DNA from 4 places in the Pseudoalteromonas sp. CST2 genome. Region 2 is predicted to be linked to each of the others. Evidence: predicted binding sites of a transcription regulator. Region 2 holds the regulator's gene; each other region holds the start of a gene.
The links. The regulator sigma-54, encoded in region 2, starts transcription at its own class of promoters, with help from an activator protein. The targets are predictions, from matches to a motif close to GTTGGCACGNNNNTNGNNT.

Region 1: the regulator sigma-54 is predicted to act here: its motif matches at 2,466-2,484, upstream of PSH41_RS10285 (ferritin-like domain-containing protein).
Region 3: the regulator sigma-54 is predicted to act here: its motif matches at 2,331-2,349, upstream of PSH41_RS10855 (flagellar basal body rod protein FlgF).
Region 4: the regulator sigma-54 is predicted to act here: its motif matches at 2,192-2,210, upstream of PSH41_RS10595 (NarK family nitrate/nitrite MFS transporter).

Annotation. Positions count from the first base shown of each region.
Region 1 covers NZ_JAQREO010000006.1:103,189-109,289, reverse strand. The annotation lists gene aceK (bifunctional isocitrate dehydrogenase kinase/phosphatase) at 1-1,396, shown strand, start outside; gene PSH41_RS10290 (LysR family transcriptional regulator) at 1,414-2,352, shown strand; gene PSH41_RS10285 (ferritin-like domain-containing protein) at 2,526-2,969, shown strand; gene PSH41_RS10280 (hypothetical protein) at 3,014-4,750, opposite strand; cyclic di-GMP riboswitch class I at 4,801-4,884, opposite strand; gene PSH41_RS10275 (TonB-dependent receptor plug domain-containing protein) at 5,075-6,101, opposite strand, start outside.
Region 2 covers NZ_JAQREO010000001.1:215,722-221,822, forward strand. The annotation lists gene PSH41_RS00970 (PTS sugar transporter subunit IIA) at 1-196, opposite strand, end outside; gene hpf (ribosome hibernation promoting factor) at 201-488, opposite strand; gene PSH41_RS00980 (RNA polymerase factor sigma-54) at 516-2,015, opposite strand; gene lptB (LPS export ABC transporter ATP-binding protein) at 2,085-2,810, opposite strand; gene lptA (lipopolysaccharide transport periplasmic protein LptA) at 2,807-3,355, opposite strand; gene lptC (LPS export ABC transporter periplasmic protein LptC) at 3,345-3,899, opposite strand; gene kdsC (3-deoxy-manno-octulosonate-8-phosphatase KdsC) at 3,896-4,447, opposite strand; gene PSH41_RS01005 (KpsF/GutQ family sugar-phosphate isomerase) at 4,448-5,419, opposite strand; gene PSH41_RS01010 (calcium/sodium antiporter) at 5,422-6,101, opposite strand, start outside.
Region 3 covers NZ_JAQREO010000007.1:18,072-24,172, reverse strand. The annotation lists gene PSH41_RS10870 (flagellar basal body P-ring protein FlgI) at 1-25, opposite strand, end outside; gene flgH (flagellar basal body L-ring protein FlgH) at 37-720, opposite strand; gene flgG (flagellar basal-body rod protein FlgG) at 741-1,529, opposite strand; gene PSH41_RS10855 (flagellar basal body rod protein FlgF) at 1,551-2,294, opposite strand; gene flgE (flagellar hook protein FlgE) at 2,471-3,841, opposite strand; gene PSH41_RS10845 (flagellar hook assembly protein FlgD) at 3,901-4,581, opposite strand; gene flgC (flagellar basal body rod protein FlgC) at 4,595-5,026, opposite strand; gene flgB (flagellar basal body rod protein FlgB) at 5,032-5,439, opposite strand; gene PSH41_RS10830 (CheR family methyltransferase) at 5,584-6,101, opposite strand, start outside.
Region 4 covers NZ_JAQREO010000006.1:176,088-182,188, reverse strand. The annotation lists gene PSH41_RS10600 (bifunctional protein-serine/threonine kinase/phosphatase) at 1-613, opposite strand, end outside; gene PSH41_RS10595 (NarK family nitrate/nitrite MFS transporter) at 627-2,096, opposite strand; gene PSH41_RS10590 (HesA/MoeB/ThiF family protein) at 2,383-3,141, shown strand; gene PSH41_RS10585 (ATP-binding cassette domain-containing protein) at 3,179-4,216, opposite strand; gene modB (molybdate ABC transporter permease subunit) at 4,209-4,895, opposite strand; gene modA (molybdate ABC transporter substrate-binding protein) at 4,882-5,634, opposite strand; gene moeA (molybdopterin molybdotransferase MoeA) at 5,682-6,101, shown strand, end outside.

The DNA of each region.
Region 1 (6,101 bases), on a different contig from region 2:
CCACAGACGCTATTTTCATAACGACTTTATATTTGTACAAGCCACATTAAAAGATGCCCCTGCCATTCCTGTTGAGGCAGAGTACCGCAGCTACTTTCCAGTTATTGATGGTTTAAAGCCCACAATAAAGCGCATTATTGAGCATTTTGATTTTAAAGCCCCGTTTGTAAATTTAGAGCGGGATATACGTTTGCTCGTAAAGGCATTTTACAAACAAGCGCCCGACACTCACCACCAGCCTTGGCAAATGCGCTTTGATATTTTGCACGCGCCTTTTTATCGTAACAAAGCAGCTTACATAGTCGGCCGTGTGGTCTCTCAAAGCGGTGTGCAGCCTTTTATTATTGCGGTACTGCACCATGAAGATAAAGGCTTATACCTCGATGCGCTATTAACCAAATCATCGCAAATGCGGGTGATTTTTGGCTTTGCACGGGCTTATTTTATGGTTGAAACCCATGCGCCCTCAGCCATGGTGCGATTTTTAAATCAACTTATGCCTAATAAAACACTCGCTGAGCTATATAATGCCATTGGGTTTCATAAGCAAGGTAAGACAGAGTTTTACCGTGAATTTTTACATCACTTGTCTCACTCAGGCGATAACTTTATTATAGCGCCAGGCACACCAGGCATGGTGATGATGGTATTTACGCTGCCCTCTTTTGGCTATGTATTTAAAGTCATTAAAGATAAGTTTGGCGAAAGCAAACCGTTTGGCCGCGATACCGTGCTTAAACGCTATCAACTGGTAAAAAGCCATGATCGGGTTGGCCGCATGGCCGACACCATAGAATACTCTAACGTCGTATTTCCTTTGGCACGCTTTAATAGTAATTTACTGGCGCAGCTACATAAAACCATTGGCTCATCTATGGTAATTGAAGGCCCGTGGCTTATTATCAAGCATTTATATATTGAAAGGCGCATGACACCGCTTAATTTATTTTTAGAAAACGCCAGCGAAGAAAGTGCTGCCGATGCAATAGAAGAGTACGGCCAAGCACTTAAAGAAATGATTGCGGTAAATATATTCCCAGGCGATATGCTGCTTAAAAACTTTGGGGTAAGCAAACACAAGCGCATTATTTTTTACGACTACGATGAGGTTCAATACCTAACAGATATGAACTTTAGGGCCTTACCTAAGGCCAAAAGCTATGATGATTACTTAACTGATGAACAAAGTTACTCAGTTGCGCCGCAAGATGTTTTTCCTGAGCAACTTTGTACCTTTGTTATGCCAAACCCAAAGTACAAACAGTTTTTGCTCAGTACACACCCCGAGCTTGTTGATGTTAGTTTTTGGAAGCAAGCTCAGCAAAATATAAAAAAGGGTCATGTTAGTCACATATACCCATACCCGACAGCACAACGCTTTATTCATCACTGGTAAGCGTTAAAGGACACACAATGAACATAAGTAAAATAGATTTAAATTTGCTGGTTTACCTCGACACCCTATTACGTGAGTGTAACGTAACCCGCGCCGCTAACCAGTTAAGTATTACTCAACCAGCTATGAGTAACGGCCTTAAGCGTTTAAGAAACTTGTTTAACGACCCAATTTTGGTACGTACTAGTGAAGGTATGGTCCCCACAGAGCGTGCTATAGAGCTGCAACCGGTTATTCGCGGTATATTAATGACCCTAGAAGAAACCTTGGCACCTAATCGCGAATTTGAAGCCAGCCAAAGTAAACGTGTTTTTAGAATAATGGCCAGTGACTATGCAGCCAGTACATTAGCGCCAAAGCTTTTAAGTAAACTTCATGAAGAAGCGCCCGATACAACCCTAGATATACTTACGCCTAGTGATGTAACGTTTCATGATGTTGAAAATGGTAAAGTGGATATGGCAATTAACCGCTTTGAAAACCTTCCGCAATCTTTTCATCATAAACGCATATGGAAAGACAGCTTTTGCTGCTTAGTAAAAGCCGACAACCCAATTATCGAAAACTTTAGCCTAGACAGCTATTTAAAAGCCCGCCATATATGGGTAAGTAAAACCGGCTTTGGGGTTGGCGTAGGTATGGACCCTAAAGATGTACAAAAGCTAGGTTGGGTAGATGAAGCACTTGCCCATTTTGGTAAACACCGAAATATTGCCACGTTTACCCGTAATTACCACGTAGCCATTCATTTAGCAAAAGAGCAAAATTTAGTGGCGACCTTACCTTCAAAGGCTGCCAATATTTACTTAGATGATGCAGGCCTTAAAATTTTAGAGCCGCCATTTCCTATACCACCTTTTGAACTAGATATGATTTGGAGCCCTTTACTGCATCGCGATGCAAGTCATATTTGGTTACGCCAAAAAGTAGCCGAAGTGGCGGATGAGCTTAAATAACCTTATTACAAAAGCCATGTAAAATTTGCGAGGTTATTTTATTTTAAATAGCCTTGCAGCTTGCTGAATAAAGAAATAATCAATAATTACAATAGTTTAAAAATTAAAATGAAATTGGAATGGCCTTTGCTTTAGTTACTATGAAACTTAAATTCATGTAAAGAGAGGTCATTATGAATACCCATCAAGGAACAGAAGCAACTCATATTACTGACATCATCCAAGTAATGAACAGTGGCATTGATTTTTATCAAAAAGCGCAAGAGAAAGTTGAAGACCCAGCCATTGGCGCATTATTTCAACGCATGATTGACGCACGAAAAGTAAGTGTTGAGCGCTTACAACCTTATGCTGTTAACGAAAAAGGTGAGCGTGAAGACGGCTCTTCTTTTGCTGTAGAAGCACGCAGAGCTTACACAGCCCTACTTACTACGTTTAGTTCTCACAACGATAAAACATACGTTAAAGAGCTTGAAGAGGTAGAAGATAAAACACTTGAAGAAATTAAAGCAGCGATGGATAAACCACAGCCAGCCGACTGTGAAGCAGCCTTAGCGAAAACCTTGCTAACGATGCAAAGCTGCCACACCGAAATGAGCCGTATGCAAAAGCATTAGGTCTCAAAATGGCTTAGTTATGTTGTAACTAAGCCATTTTAAATTTAATTTTCTAAGGTCATAGCTAGAGCCGCGTATTGTCTAAACCAAGTGGGACTAGCTACTGCATGTCTCATAATATTATTAGAACGACTTATAATTGAAGGCTCAAATTTAGATAATTCACGCCAGTCATAAGAAAATGCAATTTGTTCACCTTTTTGACTTATACCTTCGCCAGTTACAAATTGTGGTATAGGTCCTGGGCCAATAGCAATCCGTTCAACGGCAGTTTTTGCTAAGCACTTCATGATATCTAAGTTGTTAAAATACTCTTCTCGCTCTGCAACAACAAAAAAACCGACATCAATATGCCCATGATTAATATCTTCATATCTTTCATGTGATTCTCCACGTCTGTCCCAGTTATAGTTCCAAGTGCAGGTACCATCATTATGGTATTCTAGGTTATCTGTGAAAAAATCTATAATACTCATTATTTTGGGTTTATAAAAATCAGGCCTATCACTCCATTTGTCTAAGTATAACATCGCAGTTGCCATGGTCAGATTATGGTTATGTGCTAAAGGATTACTATACAATCCAGAATCACCATAATTATCATTATAAAGGTTTACATAATAAAAACTCCCTTTGATCGCTGGATTTTTACTTATGCTGTATGAGCTTTTATGACTATCTACAATTTTCTGGGCACTTGATGTATAAAAATCAGCAAAAGTGAAGTAATCTGTTAAATTTTCAGATCTAATAGTATCGACTATACGCATAATACCATTCAAAATCATACCATCTGTTAATACAGTTATACTTGAATCATTAAGTGACCTCTCCCACCCTGGTGCAATTTTATCTCGTTCATTTAAAAAAAGTTTAGGAGCCCGTTTATAACTATTTTTTGGAGAGAAGCTATTTCTATTTCGAGTCATATCCGTATCACTAAGCATTTTATTCGCTAGTTCAATAGCCAAATCCAAATACTCGATCTTATTAGTTACACTGTAAAAATGTAGGTAAGTTCGTAACCAGTAATAGCCATTCCAAGCATACTCATTGCCTGTATTTGATGTCTTGTTAATCATTGGGTTACCTGGATATTTAGTGGATATCATATCCGCTAAATCTGAAATATTATCTACATCAGAGACGTTAGGATTAGGAACTTCTAAACCGCTTATTAAATCAGCAGGTGTAATATTGTGAAATTCAAAAAATGAGTCTTCCTTTGCGGAAATTAACTGTGGCTCACCTGTGGCACTTACCCCAAAATTGCGGCTATTCTCAAAGTTATTCAGATCTATCAACCCTAGGCCCTGAAGAGAACCTTCGGAAAACTTATTAGATCTTCTAAATAGCCAATTAAATGATACATCTGTAGGGTCAATAAAGTCTTTTTTAACTGAAAAACTTTTTAGCCCATCGGAAGCGATTAACTCTCCATTTTTTACAGTAATTTCTAGAAAACGTGTTTGATAGAAGTTTAATTTATTCCAAATACCGGGATACTTATCACCAAGCTTGATTTGTACACTTGACTGATTAAATAATACAAATTCTTTTGTATCAGAGTTAGAAAGTAGATAGGTTTTCTTCGATGGGTCACTAGGAGTTTCACCAAGCCACACTACTATTTTAAACGGGCCCGTAGGTTGCCAAACATCAAAACTAGCAAAACTATTGGCACCATTGAACTTTATAGCAGTATCTGCTGAAACAATATTAATATTAAATGAAAATATTAATAAAAGGGTAAGTAGTAATTTGATCTTCATCATACTCATACGATCTCCAATGAGATGGCATGACGCTTTACTGCATACAATTTATTGTATGAGGCGATCCCGCTATCATAGGCTAAGCCCTTAGACCGGAGATTTTGCGTCTTCACCTTTCAGTGAATTTGCCGAAATTAATGTTAATAAATTTTATTCTGCATGTTCGAAAAACAATCAGAACACGGCGGATTCTAATCCTTTAGTACTCCGTGTCAAGAATAAAAAGCAATAAATCATTAGTAAAAAATCAATATACTTCAAAATTAGTAAGTTATAAAAAAAGGGCCTTACGGCCCTTTGAACTTAAATAACATAAGGGAGTGTTATTTATTAAAAACGGTATTCTGCGCCTACATAGTAATAAGCACCATTAAAGCCAAATGGCGCTGAACGGCGAGAGTATTCAAATACCCCATCGCTGCTTACAATCGTATTGCCATTTGAATCTACAATTGTGCCCGAGCGTGAGTTACCAATGGTGTTTTTATCTGGGTACACGTCAAATAAGTTATTTGCACCAATATTTACAGATAAATCTTCAGTAACGAAGTAATTAACTTTAACGTCAGTTAAAATTTCTGCACCGTAGGTTTGGCGTCCGCCATCTTCTACTGTGTATTCACCAAAGCGGTTGAGTGAAAGGTTTACAGTCCAATCACCACGCTGGTAAAGCGCACTTAAGTTGATGCGATCTTCTGGTTGCCACTCTTCAATAATTGAAATTTCTTGATCAGAGAAAACATCTTCAACAGGTACGGTTTCAAGCCCTGAGCCCGATGGCGTAAATAACGATACCACCTCAGTTTCAGTAAAGTTAGCTGCTAAAGTAAAATCAAGCGTGCCACCTAACCCCTCGGTATTCCAAGTAGCTACAAAATCAATACCCGAAGTTTCGGTATCTGCACCATTTAAGAAAAACTGCCCTGCACCTGCGCCTGAGCTGATTAATGCAGCATCTAGGCTTGAAGAAAGCCCTTTACCTAAACGGTTACTAATTACTATGCGGTCGTCAATATCAATTGAGTAGTAATCCACAGTAACATTAATGTTATCCGTAACGTTGTAGACAATACCTAAGCTGCGGTTTTGCGATTTTTCTTCCTTAAGTTTTGGAATACCTAAACTTTGTGCAAGGGTTGAATCGTTTCTGAATGTACCTACTTCTTCAGCAACTAATGAGCCGTCTTCAGCCACAACAAATTGCGTGCTGATATTGTTAAAATACAATTGCTGCATTGATGGCGCTCTAAAGCCTGAGCTTAATGCACCACGCAGTGACACATCATCAGTAATTGCCCAGTTACCCGCAAGCTTAAAGTTTACCGTGTCGCCAAAGCCTTTGTAATTATCATAACGC
Region 2 (6,101 bases):
GAATGGCGATACCCCGGCCAATACCAGTACTGCCTAGCTTTTCTCTGCTTGCCAGCGCATTAAGAATATCTTGTTGTGGTAAGTAGGGGAGCTTTTCATGAGCAAGCTCACTGATAAACTCTAAAATTCTTTTTTTACTACTAAAAAGGACCGCAGCTTTGCTGCAGTCCTGGCATACTAATGTACTTAATTTCATAATATTAGTGTCTAGCAAGCTTCTCTTTATGTTTTATGACTTGACGATCGAGCTTGTCAATCAACGAGTCTATAGCGGCATACATATCTTGGTGCTCTGTTGAGGCAAATAAATCTGCGCCACTTACATGAATAGTCGCTTCTGCTTTTTGGTTGAGTTTTTCTACATCGAGAATGACATGCACATTGCTAATATGATCTGAGTGCCTTTCTAGCTTTGCAAATTTATTATTTACATAGTCTCTAAGTGAATCAGTTACTTCTACGTGACGACCAGTTAGGTTTAGTTGCATAAGCATTTCCTCTTTGTTTTTTACGTCTTATATCAAACTCTTTCTCTGATTTGACGGTGGAATAGCTAGCGATTCACGGTATTTTGCTATTGTGCGTCTAGCTACTTTAATTCCTTGCTCTGCCAATATATCCGCAATTTTACTATCACTCAATGGTTTAGCTGAGTTTTCCGCGGCAATTAGCTTTTTAATTAGGGCACGTATTGCGGTTGATGAACACTCTCCGCCGTTTTCAGTGCTTACGTGGCTTGAGAAAAAATACTTAAGCTCAAAAATACCACGTGGCGTATGCATATATTTTTGCGTAGTAACACGCGAAATTGTCGATTCATGCATTTCTACCATTTCAGCAACATCGTTTAAAACCATTGGCTTCATGGCTTCTGGGCCATGTTCAAAAAATGCTTGTTGCTGTTTTACAATACAGTTTGTTACTTTGAGCAGCGTGTCGTTTCTGCTTTCAAGGCTTTTTATAAACCATTTAGCTTCTTGTAAGTGAGAGCGAATAAATTGGCTATCACCACTTGATTTTACGGTACGTGACATAGCCGCGTACTGACTATTTACGCGTATTTTTGGCATGCTATCTGGGTTTAGCTCTACCACCCAGCGGCCTTTTATTTTTTTAACCGACACATCCGGTATTACATACTCCGACTCTTCCCTTACTATGGTATCTGCAGGTTTTGGGTTGAGGGTATGTATTAGGGTCATGACCTCTTTAAGCTCGTCTTCTTTAAGCTTAGTCTTTTTCATTAATGTACGATAGTCGCGTGCCGCTAATAGATCAATGTGATCGGTTAAGATCATTTTAGTTTGTTCTATAAAAGGGGTGTCTTTATCAAACTGGTTTAGCTGAATACACAAGCACTCTTGTAAACTGCGCGCGGCTATACCTACAGGGTCAAATAACTGAATACGCTTTAAAACGGCTTCTATTTCATCAAGTTCAACTTCAACTTCGTCATCGTTTTCTTGGTTAAAGCTCTCTAAAATTTCTTCGCAACTTAGCGTTAAAATACCCGAGTCATCTACAGCTTCTACAATGGCAATAGCAATGGCTTCGTCAGTTGGGCTAAAAGGAGTAAGCTGAAGCTGCCACATTAAATACTCATGTAGCGTTTCAGTAGAGGCACCTTGATAAATAGACTCATCTTCCGGCATTGGGCCTGAGGATGCAGCAGGGGCTGCGCTCATGTACTCATCCCAGGTTACATCCATTGCCATATCATCGCTAACGGTGTCTTTATTTAAAGCTTCGCCACTGTCTTGCTCGTACTCGCTGGTTGTATCGTCAGCCGATGCGCTTACGGTTACATCATCCGTATCTGCTTTTTGCTCATTTTTTCCAGCCGACTCTTCCGTGTAATCTTGCTCTTCTACTTCTAATAGCGGGTTGCTATCAAGTGCTTCTTGTATTTCTTGCTGGAGATCCAATGTACTGAGCTGCAGCAAGCGAATCGCTTGTTGCAATTGTGGAGTCATTGTAAGTTGCTGGCCCATGCGCAGCTGTAATGATTGCCTCATGTATCTCTAACAATCCTTTTATGTTGTTATAATTAATATTAGCAGATGCTTGTAGGTGTGGCTTAAATGTTACAGCCTAAATTGCTCGCCTAAATAAACATCGCGTACAGTTTTGTCATTTAATACGTGTTCTGGGGTGCCAGATGCAATTAGCTCCCCATGAGAAACAATGTAGGCTTTTTCACAAACATCAAGGGTTTCTCTTACATTGTGATCGGTAATTAATACGCCAATGCCACGGTTTTTAAGATGTTCTATTATTTTCTTTATATCTAACACTGAAATCGGATCAACACCAGCAAAAGGCTCATCCAATAAAATAAATTTAGGGTTTGCTGCCAGTGCTCTGGCAATTTCTACACGGCGGCGTTCACCACCAGAAAGCGCCATACCTTGGCTATCGCGAATATGCTGAATACTAAATTCATCAAGTAAGTTGTTAAGCGTTTCTTCTCGCGCGGCTTTATTGAGCTCTTTACGCGTTTCTAAAATAGCCATTAGGTTTTGATAAACTGTTAGCTTTCTAAATATTGATGACTCTTGCGGCAAATAGCCAATGCCTAAGCGGGCGCGGCTGTGCATAGGTAATAACGTAATGTCGTTATCATCAATAGAAATTTTACCTTTGTCGCTAGGTACTAACCCTACAATCATGTAAAAGGTGGTGGTTTTACCTGCGCCATTAGGGCCCAATAAGCCAACAATGCTGCCGGCTTCTACTTCAAGGCCTACATTTTTTACAACTTGGCGGCCTTTATAGCTTTTTGCTAATAGTTCTGCTTTTAAGGTGCTCATGGTTGACCTTCGTTACCTGTTTTTTCTTTAATTTTTGCTTCAACAGGCACTAAAATTGTGTGGACACGATCCGTGGAGTTTTCGTCTTTTTCTGCGCTAATAAGCTGCTGCTGCATGTCGTAGGTAATACTTTTAGCATTAATTTTTTGACCGGCTTGTGCGACTTCAGCATCGCCAACAAGCGTTAAAAAGCGCTTTGCTACGTCGTAACGTACTTCGTTTGCACTGGCGCTCATTACGGTACCATCGTCTTGTTTTTCTTCGAAGTAGGCTGGGCTGCCAGTGGCAATAAGGAGTTGTTTGTTATCCCCTAAGTCTTCACGTTTATGTACTTCGAGTCGGTCGGCTGTAATTTTGCGATTGCCATGCACAATTTCGACGTTCTTTTCAAAAATACCTACGTTTTCTTTAAGTTGGCCTTCTTGACGGTCTGCACTAATAGAAATTTGATTTGCTGGCGGTTGAGCAGCAGGCTCAGCAGCAGAGGCGCTAAATGCAAGCATTAGCGATGGGATAATAAGTATTTTAGTGAGTTTATTGGTCATAATATATTGTTCGCGTATGGTTAATTAGTTTTATTACTTCGGTTTTTAAATCGGCTTCAAGGCCTTTACCGACAATTTTTAAATTAGGCCCAGTGACAACCACTGGCTGCTCAGAGCGCATTGTTAGCGCTTTAATGTCGACTTCGATGTTATCGGCATCGATGTTATCTATCATGGCGTTATCAACTAAATTTTTAGCAACCACATTGCCTTCTAAAATAAGTTGTTTATCTTCGTAAAGCGTTGCTTCGTCTGCATTTATTCGCCATGTTTGCTTTTCGTTATACAAGGTGAAAATAGGTTTTTCAAAAAACGTAAAACCAAGCTGTTGGTACAGCTCCATTTTAGCCGCTGTGACTTTATGGCTTATTTTGCCTTGCTCGTCATAGGCTGTTTGCTTAAGCTCTATAGCGGTGTAATCGGGCTTTGCAATTACTTCAGGTTCTTGCTCTGGCGCTACATTGGTTTGGGTAAAATAAGGGTACCAAAGCCAAACCATACAGCCGATGAATAACGCACTGAGTATAACGCGTGCTGCATTCATGAACTGGTGCCTTGTGTTGTAAGCGCTATGCCATTCTCTAGCATAAGTAAGTCTGTGAGTTCTCTAACGGCGCCAAAGCCGCCAGGCATTTGCGTAGTGTAATGCGATAAGCGCTTAATAAGCGGGTGTGCATCGTTTACTGCAACGGCAAAGCCAACGCGCTCCATTACTGGCATGTCAGGACCATCGTCGCCAATATAGGCTATTTGTTCATCAGTTAACTTTAAAGTGTTTTTGAGTTCTTGATAAGCAATAAGTTTGTCTTCTTGGCCTTGATAAATGTGCTGCACGGTTAAGCTGCTCATGCGAGTTTGTACTATTTCTGAGTGACGCCCCGTAATGACCGCAACTTCAAAGCCGCTATTGATCAGCGCTTTAATGCCAAAACCATCTTTTGTATTAAATGCTTTTAATTCTTCGCCTTGGTTACCGAGGTAAATTCGGCCATCAGAAAATACACCATCAATGTCGCATATGAGTAGTTTTACTTTTTTGGCGCGTGCTTTGGCATCATCGCTTAGCGGTTGATAGAGATCTTCAAATTGCATTTATAATACTCCTGCTTTTAAGAGGTCTTGCATATTTAAGGCGCCTATTGGCTGGTTTTTATCATTGACAACAATTAAACCATTAATACGTTTATTTTCCATTATGTTTAGGGCTTCAGCTGCAAGTATATCGGCCGTGGCGGTTGTGCATGACTTAGTCATAACCTGGCTAATAGTGGTGCTATGTATATCAACTCTTTGCTCTAAAATACGGCGTAAGTCACCGTCGGTAAAAAGGCCGGCAAGCTGTTGATTGTTATCTACAATAGCGGTCATGCCCAGCCCTTTGGCTGACATTTCTATTAACGCGTCTTTAATTGTTTGCGTTACACCTATAATAGGGGTGTTTGTGCCGCTGTGCATTACATCTTTTAAAGTGAGCAACAATCGCTTACCTAAACTGCCGCCAGGGTGAGAGAGTGCAAAGTCATCGGCGGTAAAGCCGCGTGCTTCTAAAAGCGCAACCGCCATTGCATCACCCATCGCTAAAGTAGCTGTGGTGCTTGCTGTAGGCGCTAAACCTAATAAACAGGCTTCTTGTTCTACTTTTATGCATACGTGCACATCGGCAAGTGTTGCCATAGTAGAGAGCGGGTTGCCCGTCATCGATATTATTTTTGCACCAAGGCGTTTAAGCACCGGAATAATATTAAGTACTTCGCTGGTTTCGCCCGAGTTTGATATAAGCATAACCACGTCATTTTTGGTTATCATGCCTAAATCACCATGGCTTGCTTCGCCTGGGTGAACAAAAAAAGCAGGGCTGCCTGTACTTGCAAGGGTAGCTGCAATTTTATTACCAATATGGCCTGATTTACCCATGCCAATAACAATAATGCGGCCTTGGCAATCAAACATGAGCTGACACGCACTATGAAAGTTTTCGTCAACGTATTGTGTAATATCAGCAAGCGCTTGGCGTTCAATGTTTAATACGCGTAAACCTTGCTCTATAAAATTTAGTTGTGCCATTGTTACCCTACTTGACTAAAAATATAACCTTGGTACGCCAAAAATGCGATGAGTAATAGGCCACCTTCTACTCTATTGATACGCTGAGAACCTCTAAAGTTCAATGACATAATAATAAGCGCAAGCGTAGCACCTAACATAATAAGTATGTCGCGGTTTGCAAGTGACGGGTCAACTACTGATGGGTTAATAATACCTGCAAGCGGTAATACCGCTAAAATATTAAATATATTTGAGCCCACAATATTACCTAGGGCTAAATCATCTTCGTTTTTAAGTACACCCGCTACAGAAGCTGCAAGTTCAGGCAAGCTTGTGCCAATGGCGATAATGGTTAAGCCAATAACTAAGTCGCTTAAACCAAAGTATTTAGCAATATCGACTGCTGAACTAACTAAAAAGTGTGAGCTAACAGGTAATAAAACCATGCCGACAATTAGCCATAAAACGGCTTTCTTAGTTGGTACATCGTTAGGAACCTCATCGCAGGCTTCTGAAACGAAAGGGTCATCTTGATTTTTTGCGCGCAAAGAAACCACAATCAAGCCACCAATAAACACAGCAAATGCGACTAGCAACGCCACCCCTTCGGTGAGCGAGAAGTAGTTGTCTGAAAATACATACCACGTAGCCAAGGATACCAGCATAACAAGCGGCATTTCGCGTTTTAAAGTGCTTGATG
Region 3 (6,101 bases), on a different contig from region 2:
AAATAAACGCTTTAATGCTATTCATACTACTATCCTCTAAAACGGAAATAACGAGCTACTAAAGAAACGTGTTAACCACCCTGGGCTTTGCGCTTCTTGTGTTTGTCCTTTACCTGAATATTGAATTCGGGCATTAGCTATTCTATTCGACTCAACCGTGTTATCGGCGCTTACATCTTGCGGACGTACAAGGCCTTCGAGCCTAATAAACTCTTCGCCGGTGTTAAGTGTTAGCCATTTTTCACCACGAATAACTAAATTACCATTGGGTAAAACACGCATAACATTCACCGAGATGTCGCCCACTAAGCTGTTTGACTGATTTGATTTAGAGTCACCGGTAAATGATGAATCACTACCAATGCCAAACTGAATACTGTCGCCACCTATATTTACAGGTAAACCACCTAACCCAATAACGGGGTCTAGGCTGGCTTCGGTTTCTTTATCGGTTTCGGTTTTAGCGGCTTTTGTAGCTTGTGTTGACTCTTCAAGCTTAACGGTAATTATATCGCCGGTTCTAAGTGCTTTTTTGTCTGAATACAAATCATTAAATGTATTGGTGTTAAACAACGAACCCGTTGCAACAACAGGCTCTGCTACAGGCTCTGGGTACATGGGTGCGTAGTAGGGGTCATCTTGAACCACTTCACTATTTTGCGTAGAAACACAGCCACTTAAAAATAAGGTGCCTGCTGCAAATAAAATAACATTACGCATAACTATCCCCTTGTGCACGGTTATAACTGTTGATTGATGTAGCTCATCATTTCGTCAACGGCCGAGATTACTTTTGAGTTCATTTCGTAAACACGTTGAGTTTCGATAAGGTTAACCAATTCTTCCGTTACATTAACGTTTGATGTTTCAAGCGAGCCTTGAATAATAGTTCCTAAGCCTTCTACGCCTGGATTACCTTGAACAGGCGCCCCACTAACAGCGGTTTCGGTGTAAAGGTTTTGACCAATTGGCTCAAGACCCGATGGATTAATAAAGTCACTAATTGTTAGCTGGCCAATTACCACGTTATCGGCTTGCCCTGCAACGCGTACAGATACTTCACCATCTTGAGAGACTGTAATTGATTGCGCATCATCGGGTACATTCATTTCGGGCTGAACAACAAAACCTGCACCTGAGGTAACAATGCGGCCGTCTTCATCGGTAGTAAATTGCCCATTTCGCGAATACGCAATATTGCCATCGGGTTGCAGCACTTCAAAAAAGCCTTCGCCTGAGATCATCCAATCGAGTGAGTTTTCGGTGGTGAGCATATTACCTTGCGTAAACTCTTTTTGGTTAGCAACCACTTTTGCACCCGCACCTAGCATTAGGCCAGATGGCAGCTCGGTATCTTGTGATGAGCGCCCGCCAGGCTGGTTGATGTTTTGATACAGTAAATCTTCAAAAATAGCGCGGCTTTTTTTGTAACCTACGGTACTGGCATTCGCCAAGTTATTTGAAATAACTGAAATATCAGTTTGTTGAGCGTCTAGCCCTGTTTTACTTATCCACAATGCAGGATTCATAAGTATGCCCTCATTTTAAAGTTAAACTATGCGCATCAACTGATCTTGACGTTCGTCAATCTCTTCAGCTGTTTTCATTAGTTTTACTTGTAACTCAAATTGACGTTGGTGGTTGATCATATCGACCATTTCGTGAACTGGATTAACGTTAGACATTTCCAGTGCACCACTTAACACTTTTACATTTGCAGAGGTATCGACAGTTTGCCCTGGTACAGGTCTAAATAAACCATCGTTGCCTTTTTCAAGCTCTCTGCTGTTTCCTTCAACAACGCGCAGCGTGTCTACTTCTTCTAAAAAATTGGCAGGCGCGCCTTGGGGGCGAACCTGTATGGCGCCATCTTCACTAAAACTTATTTTTTCAATAGGAACCGGTAAAATTACGGGGCCACCTTCGCCAATAACTTGACGACCATGACTTGTTACCAACATACCTTGCGCAGTAATGTTTAGCGTGCCTACTTTTGTATATGCTTCGTTACCTGAGTCATCCTGAACGGCAAGCCAGGCGTTATCGCTCATGGCAATATCTAAATCTCGCCCTGTTTCGATTATGCCGCCAGAGGTCATGTTAGAACCTGGTCGCTCTTGCATTGAAAACACGCGCGTTGGTAAGCCCTCGCCAAATGCTTGCATAGAACGCGCTTGCGCAAAGTCAGCTTTAAAACCTGTGGTGTTTGCGTTTGCCAAATTATTGGCTTTAAGTGCAAGCCCTTGTAGGCTTTGCTTAGCGCCAGAGGCTGCAATGTAGACCATTTTGTCCATAACATCGACTCACATAAAAAATCTCTGAGCTGATAAATGCAAAATAGATGCCAGGTTAAATTTGACGCAGTATAAGGAAGGTATTGAACGGTTCAGCTAGGCTAATTTTAGCTACATAGCTACAAAAAAGGCTGCAAAAATGCAGCCTTAGAGTCTTAACCAAAAATAAGGTTAACTTATCGAATCTGCAAAATACTTTGCTGAATTGTTGAGTTAACTTCAAGCGCTCTTGAGTTCGCTTGGTAGTTACGTTGAGCGGTAATCAAATCAACTAATTCGTTTGTTAAGTTGGTATTAGATTGCTCAAGCGCGGATGAATTAATACTACCAAAAGTACCCGAGCCTGCTTCACCGGCCACTGGCTCACCAGAGTCAATGCTTTGCTTCCAGCTGGTATCGCCTACTTGTGAAAGACCTTGAGAGTTTGGAAAGCGAACCATAGCAACTTGGCCTAAGTAGGTTGAATCGCCATTGCTGTATGAGGCAACAATTTTACCGTCTGTGCCAATATCAATACCCGCTAAACGACCCACTGTAGAACCATCTTGGTCAAGTGCTTTTACTTCAAAGCCACTTGAGTACTGAGTTGGAATACGGCCAGCTGTGTTGTTTTCATCACGCCAGTTTAGCTCAATACCTGTACTTGGGAATGTTGCGCCGTTATCAAGCATTGACGATAAACCAGTACCTGCACCTGCCGGTAAATTAATTTCATCAAATGTTGTGGCGTTAGTATTTGCTACACCATCTGTTGTGGCGGGTAAACCGCTAGAATCAAAACCAAGTGTGGTAATAGGTGTATATGGTGTAGTTGTTTGCTCTGCACCAGATGTACCATCTACTACCTTGCCATCAAGTGTGGCATAAACATCCCAGCTGTTATCAGCCCCCCCAGAAGCTGCATCTTCTTCTTTTACAAAAAAGTATTGCAGAATATGTGGTTCACCTAATGAGTCGTAAACAGTAGTAGACGTCGACGAATTATAGGTACCGTTCGATGTCGGATCAAAATCGAGGCCTGTTGCATCAGCTGTTGCATCTAAGTTGAACGATAAAAATACGTTTTCGGTTGCGCGAGGTGAACCTGATGAGTCAGGAATTTGAATCGGGTTTGTAGTACTTAAACTAACCGATGTGGTATCACCTGATGACTCGTCTACTGGAAAAGCTTGCAAATAATTACCTTTGGCATCAACCATAAAGTTATCTTGGTTTAGCTTAAATGCACCTGCACGAGTGTAAGTTAAATCTTGCGACGAAATGTCGTCGGTCATTGCAAAATACCCTTCGCCGGTAATCGCTAAGTCTAACGAGTTGTTAGTAAATTGCAGTGACCCTTGGTGGAATTGCTGTGCAACCATGGTTGTTTGCACACCATCACCGTTTTTAGTTTTACCTGCACTAAAAACAGATGCAGCGTATACATCGGCAAATTCAGCACGCGATTCTTTAAAACCGGTGGTGTTTACATTAGCAATATTGTTTGCTGTTACGTCTAAGTCTTTTTGAGCGGCAGCTAGGCCTGTAAGTGCGATATTAAAGCTCATAATTCACCTCTAACTTTGAATCTAATAGCCTGCTAGCAGGCGAAATACTTTTTAATTGGTTATGCGATCTCTGCGACATCAGTCAACCTAACCGCACCCTCTTTAGTGTTAATAATAATGCCACTAGAGCCATTGATATTAACGCTTTCAATGTTTTTGAATGTTGCCACCGGTAAGCTTGAAAACTCGCCGTTGGTACTGCCCTCTGCAGTAATAGTGTATTCACCCTCTGGTAGGCGCTCACCGGATTCATTATTACCATCCCAGCTAAAGCGCACTGCACCCGCTGCTTGCGAACCCATATCGATAGTTCTAACCAGTTGCCCAGAGGCATCTGTAACTTTAATTGTTAAATTATCAACAGCTTCTTCAGCAACCGCAGACCCTTTTGCCTCTCCGCTTTCGCCAAGCTCAAGCGTATTAGATTCTAAAAGCGCTTGCTTACCAACCAGCGTTGATGCTTGTAAGGCAGAGTTTGAGGTCATTGACGAGGCAAGTGACTCAAAATTTGTGTTTAAATCTGTGATGCCTTGCGCCATGGTAAAATTAGTCATTTGCGCAATCATCTGATCGTTATCAGCCGGATTACTCGGATCTTGATACGATAGCTGCTGAGTTAGCAACGAGAAAAAATCTTCCTGCGTTAATGCATCGCTCTCTTCAGTGGTTGTCGCTACTTGGGTCTCTTGCCAAGTTATAGAGTCCAAAAAAGATGAACTAGTACTAATATCGTTACTCATAACCTACCCTCGGTTATCGCTGCCCAAGTAACAGCGTTTTGCTTAACATTTGCTTAGCTGCATCGGCAACTTGCACGTTTGTTTGATAAGAGCGAGAAGCAGAGATCATATTTGCCATCTCCTCAACAACATTAACGTTGGGTTTATAGATATAGCCATTTTCATCCGCACTTGGGTGATTAGGGTTATATTCAATTTGTAGTGGTTTGTTACTCTCAACAATTCCCAGCACTTTAACACCAACAGCGGAGCCCTGAGGGTTGCTGGCTGAGGCAGACGCTTTCGTCAGCTCGGCAGCAAATACAGGTTGGCGTGCTCGGTAAGTTTTGTCTTGGGATGAACTAATAGTATTAGCATTCGAAATATTACTCGCGGTGGTATTTAAGCGAACATTTTGCGCACTCATACCACTGCCTGAAATATCAAAAACGTTATATAAACTCATAATTATTATCCTTGACTACCGAGCGCTTTATTCAGGCCCTTAAATTTACTACTTAAAAATTGCAGGCTTGCCTGATACTCCATCGCATTCTGTGTATACAAGTTTCGTTCCACCTGTATATCAACTGAGTTACCATCGCCTGTATCTCCTTGATTTGGATTGCGAAATAACTCAGAACCACCTACACTTCGAGTACCGCCAGCAATGTGTTTTTCATTGGTAGTAACCATGCTATTGCCGCTTTGCTGAGTTGACCTTGCCGCTTTTAATGCTGAGGCAAAGTCGATATCTTTTGCTTTATAGCCAGGCGTATCAGCATTCGCTATATTTGTGGCAAGTACTTCTGCCCGCTGTGAGCGGATCAACATTGCATGCGGGTGCACACCTAATGCTTTATCAAAACTGATAGCCATAACGTTCTCCAAAAAATTGACTTGCTTAAGTTAAAGCAATTTATAAGCCAGTAGTTTTTAGTTACGTTATTTTTTTATAGAGGGTTGTTATTAAATAAAAAAACGACGCTAAGAACGTCGTTTTTTAATAACAAAGTGATAGGATTATTTTTTTTGGTAGATGATTCCAGGGTTACAACGAACCATATCAAACTCATTACTTAAGCCCGTCATCGACTCCGACGCACCTAAAAATAAATACCCTTTTGGGTTTAGTGCTTGGGCAAACTGACCAATTATTTTTGCTTTAACCTCTGGTGAAAAATATATAAGGACATTGCGGCAAAAAATAATATCAAACTTCCCCATTAAGGCGTAAGAATCAAGCAAGTTTAAATGTCTAAAGCTCACCTGTTTTCTAACTGAGTCGACAACTTTTGCCATACCGTTGCCGCTATCCATAAAGTACTTTTTACGGCGCTCTGCTGATAGGCCTCGCGCTAATGCTAACGCATCATATTCAGCGTTTTTACACATATCGAGCATTGTGTTAGAAATATCAGTACCAATAATTTGAGCCCCCATACGCAACACGCCCGGTTGCTTGGCCTGAAACTCAGCAACAGACATGGCAATAGAGTATGGTTCTTGGCCTGAAGAGCTGGCCGCTGACCAAATTTTTA
Region 4 (6,101 bases), on a different contig from region 2:
CACTATAGGGCAATACATCATGCACACCATCGCAAGTCAGTATGTAAATATCGCCGGCTTTTAGGTCAACTTCGTAAACATCAATTTCTTGATGTGACTGCGCGCCTAAAGCACGAGTGAGCGTATCATTTACTTTATGATCCCGCGTTATCGCTTCCATTTGATTATCGCGTAAACGCGTAATGCGAGTATCCCCTAAATGAAATATATACCCCGTAGCTGATTTTAATATAAGCGCCGTAAAGGTGGTCATCCAATCTGCTTGGCGTTGCCCTAAGTGGTTATAGTTGACTGATTGCGAATATAACCACTGATTTAAGCTAGCTAAAACCTTAGAAACCGATTTTTTGACCGCCCAACTGTCGGGTGTATTTAAATATTCATTTATAAAATGAGTAACACTGAGCTGCGATGCTTGTTTGGCATTTTTAGCCGATGAACACCCATCTGCTAAGCACGCAATAGCGCCTTTTGTTTCTTGTTGTTCGTGCTCAGTATTTAAAGCAGCAAACGCATCTTGATTTTCATCTTTTATGCCCGCGGCACTGTGCCCACCAAAAGAAACATCTAGCGTATTATTACTAACTTGAGCGTGTTGGGTTTCATCAAACATGGTTAACGCTGCCTTAAGTCACTGAAATAAGTTCAACAGAGCCATCTTCGTTTACTTCTGTGATGTGCCCATCTGGCTCTTTCATGAAAAATAACGCCCCTAATCCTAACAATGCACTGGCAGCAATGATCATAAAGAAAGTTTGGTAATCCACTAATGAGAGCGCCGTTAAATACACCACCGCACCTACGTTACCGTAAGCGCCTGTCATACCTGCAATTTGCCCTGTTAAGCGGCGTTTAATAAGTGGCACAGCAGCAAAAACCGCTCCCTCACCAGCTTGCACAAAGAACGAACACGCCATGGCAGCAGCTACTGCAAGCCAAAGTGGCCAGCTAGCGTCAACTAAGCCCATAACAAAGTAGCCAACAGCTAACCCTGAGGTAAGAATAATAAGTGTTTTACGACGACCCATTCTATCTGAGATCCAACCACCACCCGGGCGCGAGGCTAAATTCATAAACGCATAAGCAGAGGCCAGTAAACCTGCGTACACCATATCTAGGCCAAACACTTCCATAAAAAATAATGGCAGCATAGATACAACGGCCAGCTCTGAGCCAAAGGTGGTAAAATATAAAATATTAAGTACAGCTACTTGTTTAAATTCGTAGCGGTGCGATTCTGGCACGGGTTGTTTAAAGATATGTCCGTTTATATCAAAGGTTTTATATACCTCGTAGGCGTATAACAGCACTAAAAATGCATAAACGGCTAAAACAAAATTGGCAGAAATTAAATTAGCGCCTGTAGGAGACAACTTCCAAGTAAGTAAAGCCAGTGCGCCATACATAGGTAATTTCATAATAAGCAATAATACAAAGTCACCTTTACTGGTTACTTCCATTGCGCCTACTTTTTTAGGCTTAAAGTACGTCCCCCCTTTTGGTGTATCGGTTACGTTTATGTACCAAATAACACCAAAAATAACGCTAAGTGCGCCCGTTAAACCAACGGCATAGCGCCAGCCATCGTCGCCGCCAAACATAAGGGCTAATACAGGTAGTAACATAGCAGCGGCAGCCGATCCAAAATTACCCCAGCCACCATAAATACCTTCTGCTGTACCAAGCTCATTAGCCGGGAACCACTCGCTCACCATACGAATGCCCACTACAAAGCCTGCTCCAATAAAACCTAGTGCAAAACGCGCGATAGCGGCTTGCTCAAATGTGGTGGCCATAGCAAACATAAAACACGGTATGCTACATAAAATAAGTAAAGCGGCATAAACAATACGCGGGCCAAATTTATCTGTCAGCATGCCAACAACAACACGCGCCGGAATGGTTAAGGCCACATTTAAAATGAGCAGCGTTTTTACCTGTGCCATAGTTATACCTAGCGAGCCCGCTATTGCCCCTAGTAATGGAGCATGGTTAAACCATACAAAAAAAGAGATAAAAAAAACCATCCAGCTTAAATGTAGTATTTTCATTTTTCCGCTAAACGATATGAGATTAAACCCAGAACTCGGTTGCATGTTTTTTTCCTTGTAACGATTATTATTTTAAGCAGTGAGTACGACTTTGGTAGTAATAACACTGCGATGATTGTTAAATTAAAGTTAACCGCTTTCAGCAATTACTAAGCCAACAATTAATAGGTAGGTTTTTCAGTTACTTATATTTTTGGGAATTAATATTTATTTCGCTTTGCACTATTTAAGCAGCTTTGTTGGGCGTAAACAGTGCAAAGAATTTTTAAGCTTTACTTGCTCTAGGTTTTAACTAATTGGTATTGTTAAAAAAAATTACGAGAACTCATTAATGCAAAAACCCCCTTTAACGTATCAGCAGCAATTACGCTATTCTCGCCATATTATGCTTCCTCAGCTAGATATAGATGGACAAGAAAAAATATGGCAAAGTCATGCTCTTATTGTGGGGTTAGGTGGATTAGGTTGCCCAGTTGCGCAGTACTTAGCGGCATCGGGCGTAGGTACTTTAACGCTTGTAGATAACGATGTGGTTGATGCAACTAACTTGCAAAGGCAGGTGCTCTATAAACAAAGTGATGTTGGGAGCTTAAAAACCCACAGTGCAAAAAAACAGTTAACTCAGTTAAATGATGAAATAGAGATCCACACTATTGATGAATTTTTAAATGAAAACTCGCACCTTGAACAATTACTTAGCAAAGTAGATGTAGTTATTGACTGCACTGATAACTTAGCAACACGTAATTTACTCAACAGCGCCTGCTATAACATCCGTACGCCCTTGGTTTCGGGCTCCGCCATAAGGTTAGAGGGACAAGTAGCTTGCTTTACAATGGCGCCTAATAGCCATTGCTACGGGTGTGTGTCACAGCTTTTTGGCGAACAAACTCAAAGCTGTTCAGAGTCAGGCGTGCTCTCTCCTATTGTGGGGCTTATTGGTAGTATTCAAGCGACTGAAGCACTTAAAATTATTGCAGGACTGCCTAGTAAACTCACCGAGCAGCTATTACTTGTAGATGGTTTGAGTATGGAGTTTAACCGTTTTAACATTGTTAAAAATAAGCACTGCACTGTTTGCAGCGCTTAATTTAGTACATGGTAAATACATGACTGTTTTTGAGATCCTAACTTAGCGTTTCTAGGTTATTTATTGTCAAATAAATCTGCTCGCCTAGGCTTACAGCACTTTGCTGCCATTGCCTTTTAGACAGCGCGCAATACAGTAATTGCGTATCTACATTAACAGTTAGCAGCCATTGCTCATCAAGCTGCTGGGCATTTTCAAGCATACCTTTTAGCACGTTTGCACTGCTCTCATTAATTGGTTTTACTTTGCTGTAGGTTATTTGGCTGCTTTCTATAATTAACATATGGTTTTGTTTTACCAGCGAAGGCACTGCATATAAATGCTGTTGGCTATTACTAAGAGTAAGCTGGTATAGACCAAAAGCATCATTAAATTCAGGCTTACTATAACTAAGTATACTAAGTGGCGTTTGGCTCTTATTTGTATAAATACTTTGCACCACTTCTTGTGTTGCACCGCACTGGAGCACGTTGCCTTTCGCTATATGAAGTAATGTATCGCTGCAATAAAGTAGCTCTTTTAAGGAGTGGCTAACAATAATAAATTTAATACCATGGGATTTATTTAGTTGTTGAACAGCCCCCAACATCGTAAAACGCGTTGACCAATCTAAGGCGCTAAATGGCTCATCAAGTAAAACAACAGATTGCCCACTTAGTAGTGTTCTTGCAAAAATTACACGCTGGCTCTCCCCGCCCGAAAGCGCCGACACATCACGATTTAGTAATGGGTTTAGTGCTAATAAATCAATTACCTGATCAGGCGTTAGGTTATTACTTTTATTTTTACAATGCTTGTGAGTAAACAGTAAATTACCCATTACATTTAAATGTGGAAATAACGGGCACGACTGCAGCTGTAAAGTAAGTAGGCGTTTATCGGGCTTTAAATGGGTAATATTATGATTATTTATACACACATTTTGCGCCGTCGTAAGCCCCGCTATCGCCTGTAATAAGCTCGATTTGCCAGAGCCCGAAGGACCAAACACCCCTAAAATATCAAATTGATTTATAGCTAAATCAACATGTAATTCAAAATCGTCCAAACGTTGATGACATTGTATTTTAAGCACGATTAGCAGCTCCGTTTATCACGGTTTTATTAACTTTAAACAACAACACTAAACACGCAAACGAGATTGCTAGCAATACCAACGACAATTGGTGCGCTGCCCCATAATTAAGCGACTCTACATGGTCGTACAATGCAATAGACACCACTTGGGTTTCGCCTTGTATATTGCCACCAATCATTAGCACTAAACCAAATTCTCCTAATGTATGAGCAAAGCCCAGTGCAAAGGCACTACCTATGCTTGGCTTTAATAGCGGTAACGTTAAATACATAAAACGCTTAAACGGGCTGATCCCCAAGGCAATAGCAGCTTGATTATAAGTAGTATTTATTTGTTTAAAGCCCGCCAGTAACGGCTGCATCACAAAAGGGAGAGAGTAAAATAACGAGCCAATAACCACCCCTTGAAAACTAAACGCGAGCTGCGTACCCGTTAGCCAAAACCAAAACTGCCCAAATGCATGAGTAGGTGAAAACAATACCAATAAATAAAAGCCCATTAGCGTAGGCGGCAGCACCAAAGGCATTGCTATAAGTGCTTCTAATATAGGCTTTAACTTACCTTTATAACTGGCTAGCTGCCATGCAAGCGGAATGCATATAATCAACAAAATAGCAGCCGTTATAAAGGCAAGTTTAATTGTAAGCCACAGCGCTGTCACATCACTTGCTAACATCACTTTCCTTTACTTTATAGCCAAGCTCTAATAATGTTTTTGCGGTTGAGGAGTCATTTAAAAAAGCCATAAATTTTTTAGCTGCCGTTAAATGCTTAGTCGCGCTTATGATAACGCCTTGCTGCGTTATTTCAGGGTATTTTTCAGGTTCGATAAGCGTGTAATTTAAATATTTTTTATTTTTAGTTTTGCGATACGCCGACTTTAACGTAGATAGCGCGACTAAGCCTTTAGCGGCATTGCCTGTTTCTACAAATTGAAACGCATGGGTAATATTATTTGCATACACAAATTCATACGGTGTTTTTATATAATTTTTAGCATAATGCGTCGATGATTGCCCATATGGCGAAAACCGCGGATTAGCAATGGCTAATTTATTATTAATAACTGAGTTGCTTGGCTGCCACAGCGCTAATAAACCTATCGCATAGGTGGTTAAGCTATTTTTAAGGGCAAAGCCGTCTTTGATCAGTGCGTGTGGGCGTGCAGCGTCGGCTGATAAAAATATATCGTACGGTGCACCGTGCATAATTTGTGAGTGTAATACGCCGCTAGAAGCAGCTGATATTTTAATATTAATATTTTTCAAGGCTGGGTTAGTTACCAGCGTTTGCAGCACAGGCTTAAAATTGCTCGCAACGGCTATGTGCAGCGTTTCTTTTGCGTTAAGAGGATTGCTAAATACCACTAACAGTAATAACAAATAACCACACCATGTATTGTAAAGCTTTAACATTATAAGTATTGTTTTAAAAATCAGACACATTATAAAAAACAATATATATGAACGATGTATGCAATGCACCTGGTTTATTACCAGTAGAAACCGCAATTAGTAACATGCTAAGCGCTATTAACTTTAATAAAGCAGCAGAAACTATTTCAATAATGCACAGTGTTGGCCGTGTTTTAGCAAACGATATTAAATCCAATATAAATGTGCCTACTCACGATAATTCGGCAATGGATGGCTATGCACTTTGCCTAAGCGAAGGGCTAACAACTTATCAGCAAGTAGGCAGTGTATTTGCTGGGCAAACCTTTAAAAACATCTTAACACCTGGGCAATGCGTTAGAATTATGACCGGCGCTGCCCTGCCCCCTGGCGCTAATGCGGTAGTTATGCAAGAAAACGCCAGCGTAGATAACGACAAAATAACATTTACAGGTCATATTGAGCTCAATAATAATGTTCGCTTTGCA